One region of the Bradyrhizobium sp. cf659 genome, then DNA from elsewhere that is predicted to be linked to it. Evidence: predicted binding sites of a transcription regulator. Region 1 holds the regulator's gene; the other holds the start of a gene.
The links. The regulator HrcA, encoded in region 1, represses chaperone genes, less so after heat shock. The targets are predictions, from matches to a motif close to GTTAGCACTCNCNNNNNGNGAGTGCTAAC.
Positions count from the first base shown of each region.

Region 2: a site for HrcA is predicted at 2,228-2,256, ahead of BM118_RS36340 (co-chaperone GroES). Genes of this name have one in related genera too.

Region 1 is NZ_FOQJ01000023.1:4,146-9,820, reverse strand. It holds partial or broken gene BM118_RS39780 (transposase) at 1-54, shown strand, start outside; gene grpE (nucleotide exchange factor GrpE) at 200-808, opposite strand; gene hrcA (heat-inducible transcriptional repressor HrcA) at 906-1,994, opposite strand; gene rph (ribonuclease PH) at 2,158-2,871, shown strand; gene rdgB (RdgB/HAM1 family non-canonical purine NTP pyrophosphatase) at 2,883-3,518, shown strand; gene hemW (radical SAM family heme chaperone HemW) at 3,505-4,659, shown strand; gene BM118_RS39750 (penicillin-binding protein activator) at 4,713-5,675, opposite strand, start outside.
Region 2 is NZ_FOQJ01000015.1:3,334-9,008, reverse strand. It holds gene BM118_RS36350 (GIY-YIG nuclease family protein) at 1-35, opposite strand, end outside; gene groL (chaperonin GroEL) at 185-1,825, opposite strand; gene BM118_RS36340 (co-chaperone GroES) at 1,871-2,185, opposite strand; gene BM118_RS36335 (usg protein) at 2,565-2,852, shown strand; gene BM118_RS36330 (O-linked N-acetylglucosamine transferase, SPINDLY family protein) at 2,861-4,987, opposite strand; gene BM118_RS36325 (cupin domain-containing protein) at 5,206-5,675, shown strand, end outside.

The DNA.
Region 1 (5,675 bases):
TGGTTGCTCGCCGCCCATCTGAGGCTCCTAACTCGCCGCTTGGCCAGACCCTGAAGACGCCCACGCTTTTTGAGTCAGGCTCTGAGGAGCGCGCTTCTTCGCGCGCGTCTCGAAGGATGAAGGCCGAGCTGTTACATCGTGGCCTTCATGGTTCGAGACGCCGCGCAAGGGCGCGGCTCCTCACCATGAGGTCTGCGAGCTAGTTGGCCGACTCGTTGTTGTTCGCCGCGGGCGCAGCCTTCGCGCCGCCCTTGGCGACACCGACGAGAGCCGGACGCAGCACGCGCTCGCCGATGGTGTAGCCGGCCTGCATGACCTGCACGACCGTACCAGCGGGCACCGACGCATCAGGCACTTCGAACATCGCCTGCTGGAAGTTCGGGTCGAACTTCTGGCCCGAGGGGTCGAATTTCTTCACGCCGTGCTTTTCCAGCGCGTTGAGCAGCGAGCGCTCGGTGAGCTCGACGCCCTCGATCAGCGAGGTCAGGCCGGGATCGGCCGCGGCACGGGCCTCGGCCGGAACCGCGTCGAGCGCGCGCTGGAGATTGTCGGCGATGTCGAGCACGTCGCGGGCAAAGCCGGTGATGCCGTAGAGACGCGCGTCGGCGACCTCCTTGGTGGTGCGCTTGCGCAGATTCTCCATCTCGGCCAGCGTCCGCAGCATGCGGTCGCGCGCCTCGGCGGCTTCCTTCTGCAACAGTTCGACCGAGCCCGGCTCGGGATCGTCGGGCATGATGTAGGGTTTTGACACCACGGGCTCGCCGGTCGGCGCGGTCGTGTCTTCGGGTTGCCGGTCTCGATCGCTCATCGGCTCTCTTTTCGAATTTGTCTCAGGGATTTTTCTGGCCCGGATATCGTGCTTCGGGCGCCGAAAATCAAGCGCCCGTGATCGGCTCAAACGCCGGTCAGCCCCCCAGAAGGCGGCTGACGATGCGGGCGGCGTAGTCCACGGTCGGGATCACGCGGGCATAATTCAGCCGTGTTGGCCCGATCACGCCCAGAACGCCGACGATGTGGCCGGCGGCATCCCGATAGGGCGAGATGATGGTGGAGGAGCCCGACAAGGAGAACAGTTTGTTCTCCGAACCGATAAAGATGCGCACGCCCTCGGCGGTTTCTGCGCGGCCGAGCAGGTCGATCACGCCGCGCTTGGTCTCGAGATCGTCGAACAAGAGGCGCACCCGCTCCAGATCCTCCAGCGCGTGCAGGTCTTCCAGCAGATTGGCGTGGCCGCGGACGATGAGCTGGCGGTCCTCGTTCTCGCCGCCGGACCAGCTGGCGATACCGGCCGAAATCACCTTCTGCGTCAGCTGATCGAGCTCGGCACGGGCTTCCGCGAGCGCGGTCTCGAGCTCGAGCCGCGCCTCGGCCAGGGTCCGGCCGCGAATCCGCGCGTTGAGGAAATTGCCGGCCTCGGTGATCGCCGAAGAGGGAACTCCGGGCGGCAGCGTCAGCACGCGGTTTTCGACCTGGCCATCCTCGCCGACCAGGATCACCAGCGCCTTTTCCGGTTCCAGCCGGACGAATTCGATGTGTTTCAGCCGCGCATTGGATTTCGGCGTCAGCACCACCGCGGCGGCGCGGGTCAGGCCCGACAGCCGGGTCAGCGCCTGGTCCAGTGCCGCCTCGACCGATTGCGCCTGACCGACGGAGGTGAGCTGGCTCTGGATCGACTGCCGCTCGGCGTCATTGAGGTCGCCAACCTGCATCAAGGCATCGACGAAGAAGCGCAGGCCGAGTTCCGTCGGCAAACGGCCGGCGGAGGTGTGGGGCGCATAGATCAGGCCGAGCTGTTCCAGGTCGGCCATGACATTGCGGACCGAGGCCGGCGACAGCGGCATCGCGATCAGGCGTGAGATGTTCCGCGACCCCACCGGCTCGCCGGTCGCGAGATAGCTTTCGACGATTTGACGAAAGATGTCGCGGGAACGCTCATTCAGCTGGGCGAGGCCTGCGCGCGGCGCGATCAGATGGATCGGATCGTGATGGGCCACAGACGGCAACTCCTCTCAGATGCTTATAATTTGTCCATCCGGGAGGTCCATGACAAGCGTGGTTTTGCACTTGCCTGGGGACCGAAAAGGCCTTGCCGCTCACCCTCACCCCACCTACAAGCACCGCGAACAGCCTATTCCCGTGAGTTTTGGAGGATTTCCCATGCGGCCAAGCCGCCGTGCGCCCGACGAATTGCGCCCCGTGACGCTGGAGCGCGGCGTGGTCAAATATGCGGAAGGCTCCTGCCTGGTGAAATTCGGCGATACCCATGTGCTGGTCACCGCCACGCTGGAGGACCGCCTGCCGCCGTGGCTGAAGGGCCAGGGCCGCGGCTGGGTCACCGCCGAATACGGCATGCTGCCGCGCGCGACCTCAGAACGCACCCGCCGCGAGGCCTCCGCCGGCAAGCAGAGCGGCCGCACCGTCGAGATCCAGCGCCTGATCGGCCGCTCGCTTCGCACCATCATCAATCTCGAAGCGCTCGGCGAGCGCCAGATCACGGTCGATTGCGACGTGCTCCAGGCCGACGGCGGCACGCGCACGGCCTCGATCACCGGCGCCTGGGTCGCGCTCGCCGACTGCGTCAACTGGATGAAGGCGCGCAACATGGTCAAGGCCAACGTGCTGCGCGACAACGTCGCCGCGATCTCCTGCGGCATCTACAACGGCAATCCCGTGCTCGACCTCGACTATGCCGAGGATTCCGAGGCCGAGACCGACGCCAATTTCGTCATGACCGGCGACGGCCGCATCATCGAGGTGCAGGGCACCGCGGAGCGCGAGCCGTTCACGGAAGCCGAGTTCCTGGCGCTGATGGCGCTGGCGCGCAAGGGCGTCGCGCGCCTCGTGGACTTGCAGAAACTGGCTGTCGCGTAGTCAATAGGCCCATGCACCGCCGAATCACGGGAAAGCTCGTCATCGCCACCCACAATCCCGGCAAGCTCGCCGAGATGAAGGAGCTTTTGGCGCCTTACGGCATCGAGGCGGTGTCGGCCGGCGAGCTCGGCCTTCACGAGCCGGACGAGACCGGCAAGGATTTCCGCAGCAACGCCGCGATCAAGGCGGTCGCTGCGGCGCAGGCGTCCAGGCTTCCGTCCTTCGCCGATGATTCCGGCATCGTGGTCGACCCGCTCGACGGCGCGCCTGGCATCTACAGTGCGCGCTGGGCCGGCCCGACCAAGGATTTCACCGTGGCGATGACGCGGATCGAGCGCCTGTTGCAGGAGCGCGGCGCGACCACGCCCGACAAGCGCAAGGCGCACTTCGTCTCCGCTCTCTGCGTCGCCTGGCCCGACGATCATCTCGAAGAGGTCGAGGCGCGCGTCGACGGCACGCTGGTCTGGCCGCCACGCGGCACAGCCGGCTTCGGCTACGATCCGATGTTCCTGCCCGACGGTCACAGCCGCACCTTCGGCGAGATGACCAGCATCGAGAAGCACGGGCTGCCGCCGCTCGGCCTCGGCCTGTCGCACCGCGCCCGCGCCTTCGTGAAACTGGCGGAGATCTGCCTTGAGCCGCGCTAAGGAAGCCTTCGGCGTCTACGTGCACTGGCCGTTCTGCCTGTCGAAATGCCCCTATTGCGACTTCAACAGCCATGTCCGCCACGTCGCGATCGACGAAGCGCGCTTCGCTTCCGCCTTCGCGCGCGAGATCGAAACGACCGCGCAGCGCGCGCCCGGCCGCGAGGTCACCTCGATCTTCCTCGGCGGCGGCACGCCGTCCCTGATGCAGCCTGCGACCGTCGGCGCCGTGCTCGATGCGATCGGCAAGAACTGGACGGTGGCGAAGGACGTCGAGGTCACGCTGGAAGCAAACCCGACCAGCGTCGAGGCCACGCGCTTTGCCGGCTATCGCGCCGCCGGCGTCAACCGCGTCTCGCTCGGCGTACAGGCGCTCGACGATGCTTCGCTGAAGGCGCTCGGCCGCATGCATAGCGCGCGCGAAGCGCTGGACGCCGTCGCCATCGCGCGCCGCTCGTTCGACCGTTATTCGTTCGACCTGATCTACGCCCGCCCCGACCAGACGCCGGCGATGTGGGCCCAAGAGCTGCGTCTCGCGATCGATGAAGCGGCCGAGCATCTGTCGCTCTATCAATTGACGATCGAGGAAGGCACGCCGTTCTTCGGCCTGCACCAGGCCGGCAAACTGAAGACGCCGAATGAGGCGGTCGCGCGCGCGCTCTACGACGTCACGCAGGAGACCTGCGACAAGCTCGGCCTGCCCGCCTACGAGATATCCAATCACGCGCGGCGCGGCGCCGAGTGCCGGCACAATCTGGTCTACTGGCGCGGCGAGGAATATGCCGGCATCGGCCCCGGCGCGCACGGCCGGCTCGACATCGACGGCATCAGGCACGCCACCGCCACCGAGAAACGTCCCGAAGCCTGGCTGATGCGGGTCGAGACCGGCGGCCACGGCGTCGTCACCGACGATCTCCTCAACAGCGAGGAGCGCGCCGACGAATTCCTGCTGATGGGACTCCGTCTCGCCGAAGGCATCGACCCCGAGCGCTACACCGCCCTCTCCGGCCGCCCGCTCGACCCCAAGCGCATCGCACTGCTGCGCGAGGAAGGTGCGATCACGGTCGACACCAGCGGCCGCCTGCGCGTGACAAGCAGCGGATTTCCGGTGCTGGATGCCGTGGTCGCGGACCTGGCGGCATAAGCTCTCACCACATCGTCGTGCTGGCGAAAGCCAGGACGACGGCGGAGAAACAACTACGCCCCAAAACTCTTCGGCGAGCCCGCGACCGCGACGCCGCCGCCGTTCGTCACCTTCATCACCGCGAGGCCACGTTCGTTGGTGCCGTCGGCGCGGAAGCGGAACAGGCCGTCGATGCCGGCAAAGCCCGAGGGGTTGGTGAGCACGTCGGACGAGAAGCGCGTGGTGCCTTGCGTGCGCGCGAGCGCGGCGACGAGGGCGACCGCGTCATAGGCGAGCGTTGCGGTGCGAATCGGCTCGGCGCCGTATTTGGTGCGGTAGCGGCCGGAGAAACCGCGGAAGCCGGCCGGATCCGGCGCGGCATAGAGGCCGCCTTGCAGCGCCGAGCTCGCATAGACGCGCGGATTGTCCCACAGGCCGGTGCCGAGCAGCTGGATGTTGCGCAAATTCGCGCCCGCCGCGGTCATCGCATCCGCCACCGTGACGACGGCGTCGCCGTCATCGGCGATGAACAGCGCATCGGCGCTGCCGAGCTGCTGCGCCACGGCGCGCGCCGGCGTGGCGCGATCGGCACCGTATCTCTCGAACGCGACGATGCGGCCGCCACGCCGCGGCACCGCCGCCTTCACCGCGGCCTCGACCACGTTGCCATAGGCATTGTCGGGCACGAGCACGGCGACCGAGCGCTTTCCGATGCTGGCGGAATATTCGACGATGCGGTTGACGTCGGACTCCGGCAGGAAGCTCAGCAGATAGACGCCGCGGCCGGCGATGCTGGAATCGGTCGAGAACGCGATGACGGAAATGCCGCGCGTGCGCGCGACCTGCGCCACCGCCGGCACCGACTGCGCAAACAGCGGTCCCAGGATGATCTCGGCGCCTTCGTCGACCGCCTGCTGCGCACCAGCCTGCGCGCCTTGCGGGCTGCCATTGTCGTCCTTGATCAGGAGCTGGATGTTCGGATTCTGGAATTCGGCCAGCGCCATCTCGGCGGCGTTCCGCATGGACTGCGCGGCGAG
Region 2 (5,675 bases), on a different contig from region 1:
TTCTTGCTGGCGAGAAGATAGACGTAATAGGCCATGAGCAAGTGGTGAAATGGATTCCGGGCTCGGCGCTTCGCGCCGCCCCGGAATGACCAAGATTGCCACTTTTGCGTGTATCATTCAAAAACAAAAACCCCGGCATCGCTGCCGGGGTTTCGCATTTCGCGTCTTGCCTGAACGGCCGGACTTAGAAGTCCATGCCGCCCATGCCGCCGCCCGGAGGCATCGCGGGGCCGGCGCCGCCCTTCTTGGGCAGCTCGGCGACCATGGCTTCCGTGGTGATCAGCAGGGCCGCAACCGAGGCTGCGTTCTGGATCGCGGTGCGGACCACCTTGGTCGGGTCGATGATGCCCTTCTTGACGAGGTCGCCGTATTCGCCGGTCTGGGAGTCGAAGCCGTAGGCGTACGACTTGTTCTCCAGAACCTTGCCGACGATCACCGAGCCGTCTTCACCGGCGTTGATCGCGATCTGGCGAGCGGGAGCCGACAGCGCCTTGCGCACGATCTCGACGCCGGTCTTCTGGTCGTCGTTCTTGGTGCGCAGGCCCTTGAGCTGCTCGGAGGCACGGAGCAGGGCGACGCCGCCGCCCGGGACGATGCCTTCTTCCACGGCCGCGCGGGTCGCATGCATCGCGTCATCAACGCGGTCCTTGCGCTCCTTCACCTCGACCTCGGTCGCGCCGCCGACGCGGATCACCGCGACGCCGCCAGCGAGCTTGGCGAGACGCTCCTGGAGCTTCTCACGGTCGTAGTCCGAGGTGGTTTCCTCGATCTGCGCCTTGATCTGGGCCACGCGCGCCTCGATGTCGGCCTTCTTGCCGGCGCCGTTGACGATCGTGGTGTTCTCCTTGTCGATCATCACCTTCTTGGCGCGACCGAGCATGTTGAGCGTGACGTTCTCGAGCTTGATGCCGAGATCTTCCGAGATCGCCTGGCCGCCGGTCAGGATCGCGATGTCCTGCAGCATGGCCTTGCGGCGATCGCCGAAGCCCGGAGCCTTGACGGCCGCGACCTTCAGGCCGCCACGGAGGCGGTTCACGACCAGGGTGGCGAGGGCTTCGCCTTCGACGTCCTCGGCGACGATGACCAGCGGCTTGCCGGTCTGCACCACGGCCTCGAGCAGCGGCAGCAGCTCGTTCAGCGAGGAGAGCTTCTTCTCGTTGATGAGGATGTAGGCGTCGTCCATCTCAACGCGCATCTTGTCGGCGTTGGTGACGAAGTAGGGCGAGATGTAGCCGCGGTCGAACTGCATGCCCTCGACGACGTCGAGCTCGGTCTCGAGCGACTTGGCTTCCTCGACGGTGATGACACCCTCGTTGCCGACCTTCTTCATGGCGTCGGAGAGGAACTTGCCGATCTCCTGGTCGCCGTTGGCCGAGATGGTGCCGACCTGGGCGATCTCGTCGTTCGAGGTGACCTTCTTGGAGTTCTTGACGAGGTCCGCAACGACGGCTTCGACCGCGAGGTCGATACCGCGCTTGAGGTCCATCGGGTTCATGCCGGCGGCAACCGACTTGGCGCCTTCGCGCACGATCGCCTGGGCCAGCACGGTGGCGGTGGTGGTGCCGTCGCCGGCCGCGTCAGCGGACTTGGAGGCGACTTCGCGCACCATCTGGGCGCCCATGTTCTCGAACTTGTCCTCGAGCTCGATCTCCTTGGCGACGGTGACGCCGTCCTTGGTGATGCGGGGAGCGCCGAACGACTTGTCGAGCACGACGTTGCGGCCCTTCGGACCGAGTGTGACCTTCACCGCGTTGGCGAGAATGTCGACGCCGCGCAGCATCTTGTCGCGCGCTTCAACCGAGAATTTGACTTCTTTAGCTGCCATCTGGATTTTTCCTTAGGTGTTTTGCTGGGGGCGAGAGGGGGGCTCTTAGGCCGCCTTCTTCTTGGAAGCGGGGACGTCGAGGACGCCCATGATGTCGCTTTCCTTCATGATCAGCAGATCGACGCCGTCGATCTTGACCTCGGTGCCGGACCACTTGCCGAACAGCACGCGGTCGCCGACCTTCAGGTCGATCGGGATCAGCTTGCCGGCTTCGTCGCGGCCACCGGGGCCGACGGCGACGATTTCGCCCTGGGAGGGTTTTTCCTTGGCCGTGTCGGGAATGATGATGCCGCCAGCGGTCTTCTCTTCTGCGTCGATGCGCTTGACCACGACGCGGTCGTGAAGCGGACGGAATTTCATGCAGTCCTCCTAAGCAATTGCTCGGGTTGATGATTTCAGATTGTTAGCAGTCTGTGCCCGCGAGTGCTAGCACAGGCGAGGCTGAAATAGGACAGGAATTTTGCGGGGGCAAGGGCTTCTAGCAGAAAAATCGGCACTCGGAAGCGCGCTCTGCCGGAATCTCTTTCCCATCGTTAACCGTCAGCCGGACCGTATTAGCACGGAGCCATCTCTGCTGCTAACGCATTGAATTTCAACAGCTTGTTAAACTTTTGGGCTTGAGATGAGTTGTCAGTTTGCGTCACATTTCTCTCATGTGAGCGCATCTCCACCGGGTGGCTCGTAAGCAGCGTACCGGATCAAGCCGCCCCCTGAATGCGCTCCTGCAAAGGAGGTTGGCATGGTCTCGCGGGTTGGGGTTGTTTCCGACGACTTCCGGAAACAGGTGCTGGGTTACGGGCTGACGACGGCTGAAATTCTCTATCGGATGCCGGATCATCCTTCGCTGCTTCAGACCTATGTCTGGCAGAACTACGATCTCTTCCCGAAATTCCCGGCGCTGACCGACTTCCTGGCGTTCTGGCAGCAGAAGCTCGACGGTCCCTTGTTCTCGGTCACCGTCGCGCATTCCAAGCTGATCAAGCCGGCCGAGCTACGTGCGGTCGACGGCGTCTTCAGGCTGCATTGACGCAGCGATCAGGTGCCGCCGTTGCAGTAGCGTTTCCACATCGCGCGATAGGCCTCGTCCACCGCCTGCGCGTAGGAGACCGGGTTGCTGGCGACCGCAGCCCTGATCTGTCCGGGCAGTTCGCGGCGCAACTTGTCGAGGTCGCCGACCTGCGACGCACGGCTCACTGCGATCTCGACATACGCCTCAGCGCTGTCCGCAACCCAGTCCGGCAGGCCAAGCGCGGTGAGGATGGCGCCGGCGGCACGGCTGGGCAGACTGTTCCCGAGCTTCGCCACCACCGGCACGCCCATCTGCAGGGCTTCCAAAGTGCTGACGCCGCCATTCTGCGGGAACGGGTCGAGGGCAATATCGACGCGATTGAATGATGCCAGATGTTCGATTCGCAAGGTGGTTCCGAGCAGATCGATGCGTTCGGCCGGCAATCGGCAAGTTGCAAGCCGTGCCAGCAGATTGTCGCGGACCAGTTGATCGTCCAGCGCAACATCCTTGATCAGCAGTCGTGACCCCGGCACCCGCTCGAGAATCCTGGCCCAGGCTTCCGCGGCCTCGTCTGAAATCTTGCTGATGCGGTTGAAGACACCGAATGTGACGAAGCCGTTCGAGGTCGCCGGCGTTGACGCCCGCGCAAGCTCGATCGGCAGCGGCTCCAGCGTCACAAAGCACGGCAGATCGACAACGGTTTCCGCAAACAGATGCCGAACCGCGAGTGGAATCGCGACCGGGTCCGAGAACAGATAATCGATCGTTGGCAGACCGGTGCCGGTGCCGTGGCCCCAGCCATGGACCTGGATCGGCGCCGGCTTGCGCGCAAACACGCCGAGGCGGTTTCCCTTGGTATGGCCGGACAGATCGATCAGGATATCGACGCCATCGGCGCGGATCTGACTGGCGAGGCGATCGTCGCTCCATTGCGAGGCATCGCGCCAGCGATCGGCGATCTTTTGAAATTCGTCGGTCGCCGCATCCGCTTTTGACGAGCATGAGTAGCACACGATCTCGAACTGTGCCCGGTCATGGTATTGCAGGACCGGCTTGAAAATGAACGCGGCCGAATGCGCGTTGAAATCCGACGAGACATAGCCAAGCACCAGAGGGCGATCCGGATCGCGGCTGTTGTCGTGCGGTCTCGCCGCATCTGAAGCGATTTTCGCGCCGATCCGCTCCCACCAGACTTGCCGCGCTTGCTGATGCTGCTCGACGCTGGCATCCGCCAAGAAATCGAGCGTGAATATCTTGTTGGAGATCGCGCTCGGGTAGTCGGGCTCGATGTCAAGGGCCCTGTCGAAACTGGCCAGGGCTTCGTCGACCCGGCCAAGGTCGGCGAGACAAAGGCCCCGCACCAAGTGAGTTTGAACGGAATCGGGATCGATCGCGAGAGCTTTCTCGCAATCGTGCAATGCTTCGGCCAGTTGCCGGATTTGGAGCGAGACACTGGCGCGCCCGAGCCATCCGTTCGCGTCGTCGGGTGCAAGGGCGATTGCCTGATTGCAATCCGCCATGGCTTCGTCAAATCGCAGAAGCTCCCGCAATGCGATGGCGCGGTTCGCCAGCGCCGAGGCATAGCCAGGCTTGATCGACAGCGCGCGGTTCAAGCTTGCGATGGCCTCGTCATAATTGCGCAGACGGCAGAGCACCCAACCCCGGCCGTTGTGGGCTTCGGCAAGGTTTCCGTCAATTGCGAGCGCCTTGTCGTAGCACTCGAGCGCTTCCTGAAGATCGACGGTCACGCTCGCGTTGCCGAGATTGGACAGGGCGAGGGCGTAGTTGGGGCGCAAGGCGAGGGCCCTTCGATAGCTCTCGCGGGCCTCATCGTGACGTCGTTGCCCGTTCAGCGCGACGCCGCGGCTCATGTGAGCATCGGCAGATCGCGGATCCACGGCAACCGCCCGGCTCAGCAGAATTTCGGCTTGCTGATAGTTTTTGGCATCAGACTCCAAAACGCCGAGCATATGCAGCGCGATGAACTGGTTGGGCGCGAGCTGCAGGAGCTGGCGATAGGCCGCCCGGGCCTCGGGGAGAAGCCCCTTCTTATGCAACTGGAGGGCGTTCCCGAGCAATGGCAGCACCTCGGCTTCCTGCCGTTTCTGAAGCCGGGCATTCTTGAATGCACGCTGGCCTACGCTGTTGCTCATGAATCAATTCCCCCAGAATCTCCCGGCGAGACTAATTCAGCGAGGGAACGAATACGAGACGACGGCCGCTCGCGACGCCAGCTTGGGACAAGCTACGACCGATCGGGGTCATGGCGTTACTGGCCCAAGCCCGCAATTGCTGCCTCGTCCAAGACTGGATAGTCTGCCTTCGGGTCGTACCCGTCCGGTGGGCACGGCCCGGATCAGGGAGGTAGACAATGGCCAAGCAAAAGGCATCAAGACCCGCAACCAAGACCGCGGTGAAGAAGCGGAGCGGCGCCAAGGCGGCGGCGCGATCCTCGGCGCGCAAGGCGGTGAAGGCAAAGGCTCGCACGACCTCGCCGAAGAAGCCCGTGCGTCCCAGGCAGCGCATCGCGATCAGCCATCACCGCGAGGAAGACTTCAAGGCCGACGGCCTGCGTGCCTACGCAAAGTACCGCGACCTCGGCATTGCTGACGCGAGCCACGGCCTTGCGCAAGCGCATGTGATCCGCCTGCAAGGCCCCTGCAATCCCGCGGAAGTCTCAAAGCTTCACTTCCACGACGTCGAATTCCAGATGGTCTATGTCCTCAAGGGCTGGGTGAAGACCTACATGGACGGGCAGGGCGAGACGCTGATGAAGGAAGGCAGCGCCTGGACCCAGCCACCGAAGATCAAGCACATGATCCTGGATTATTCTGACGACGT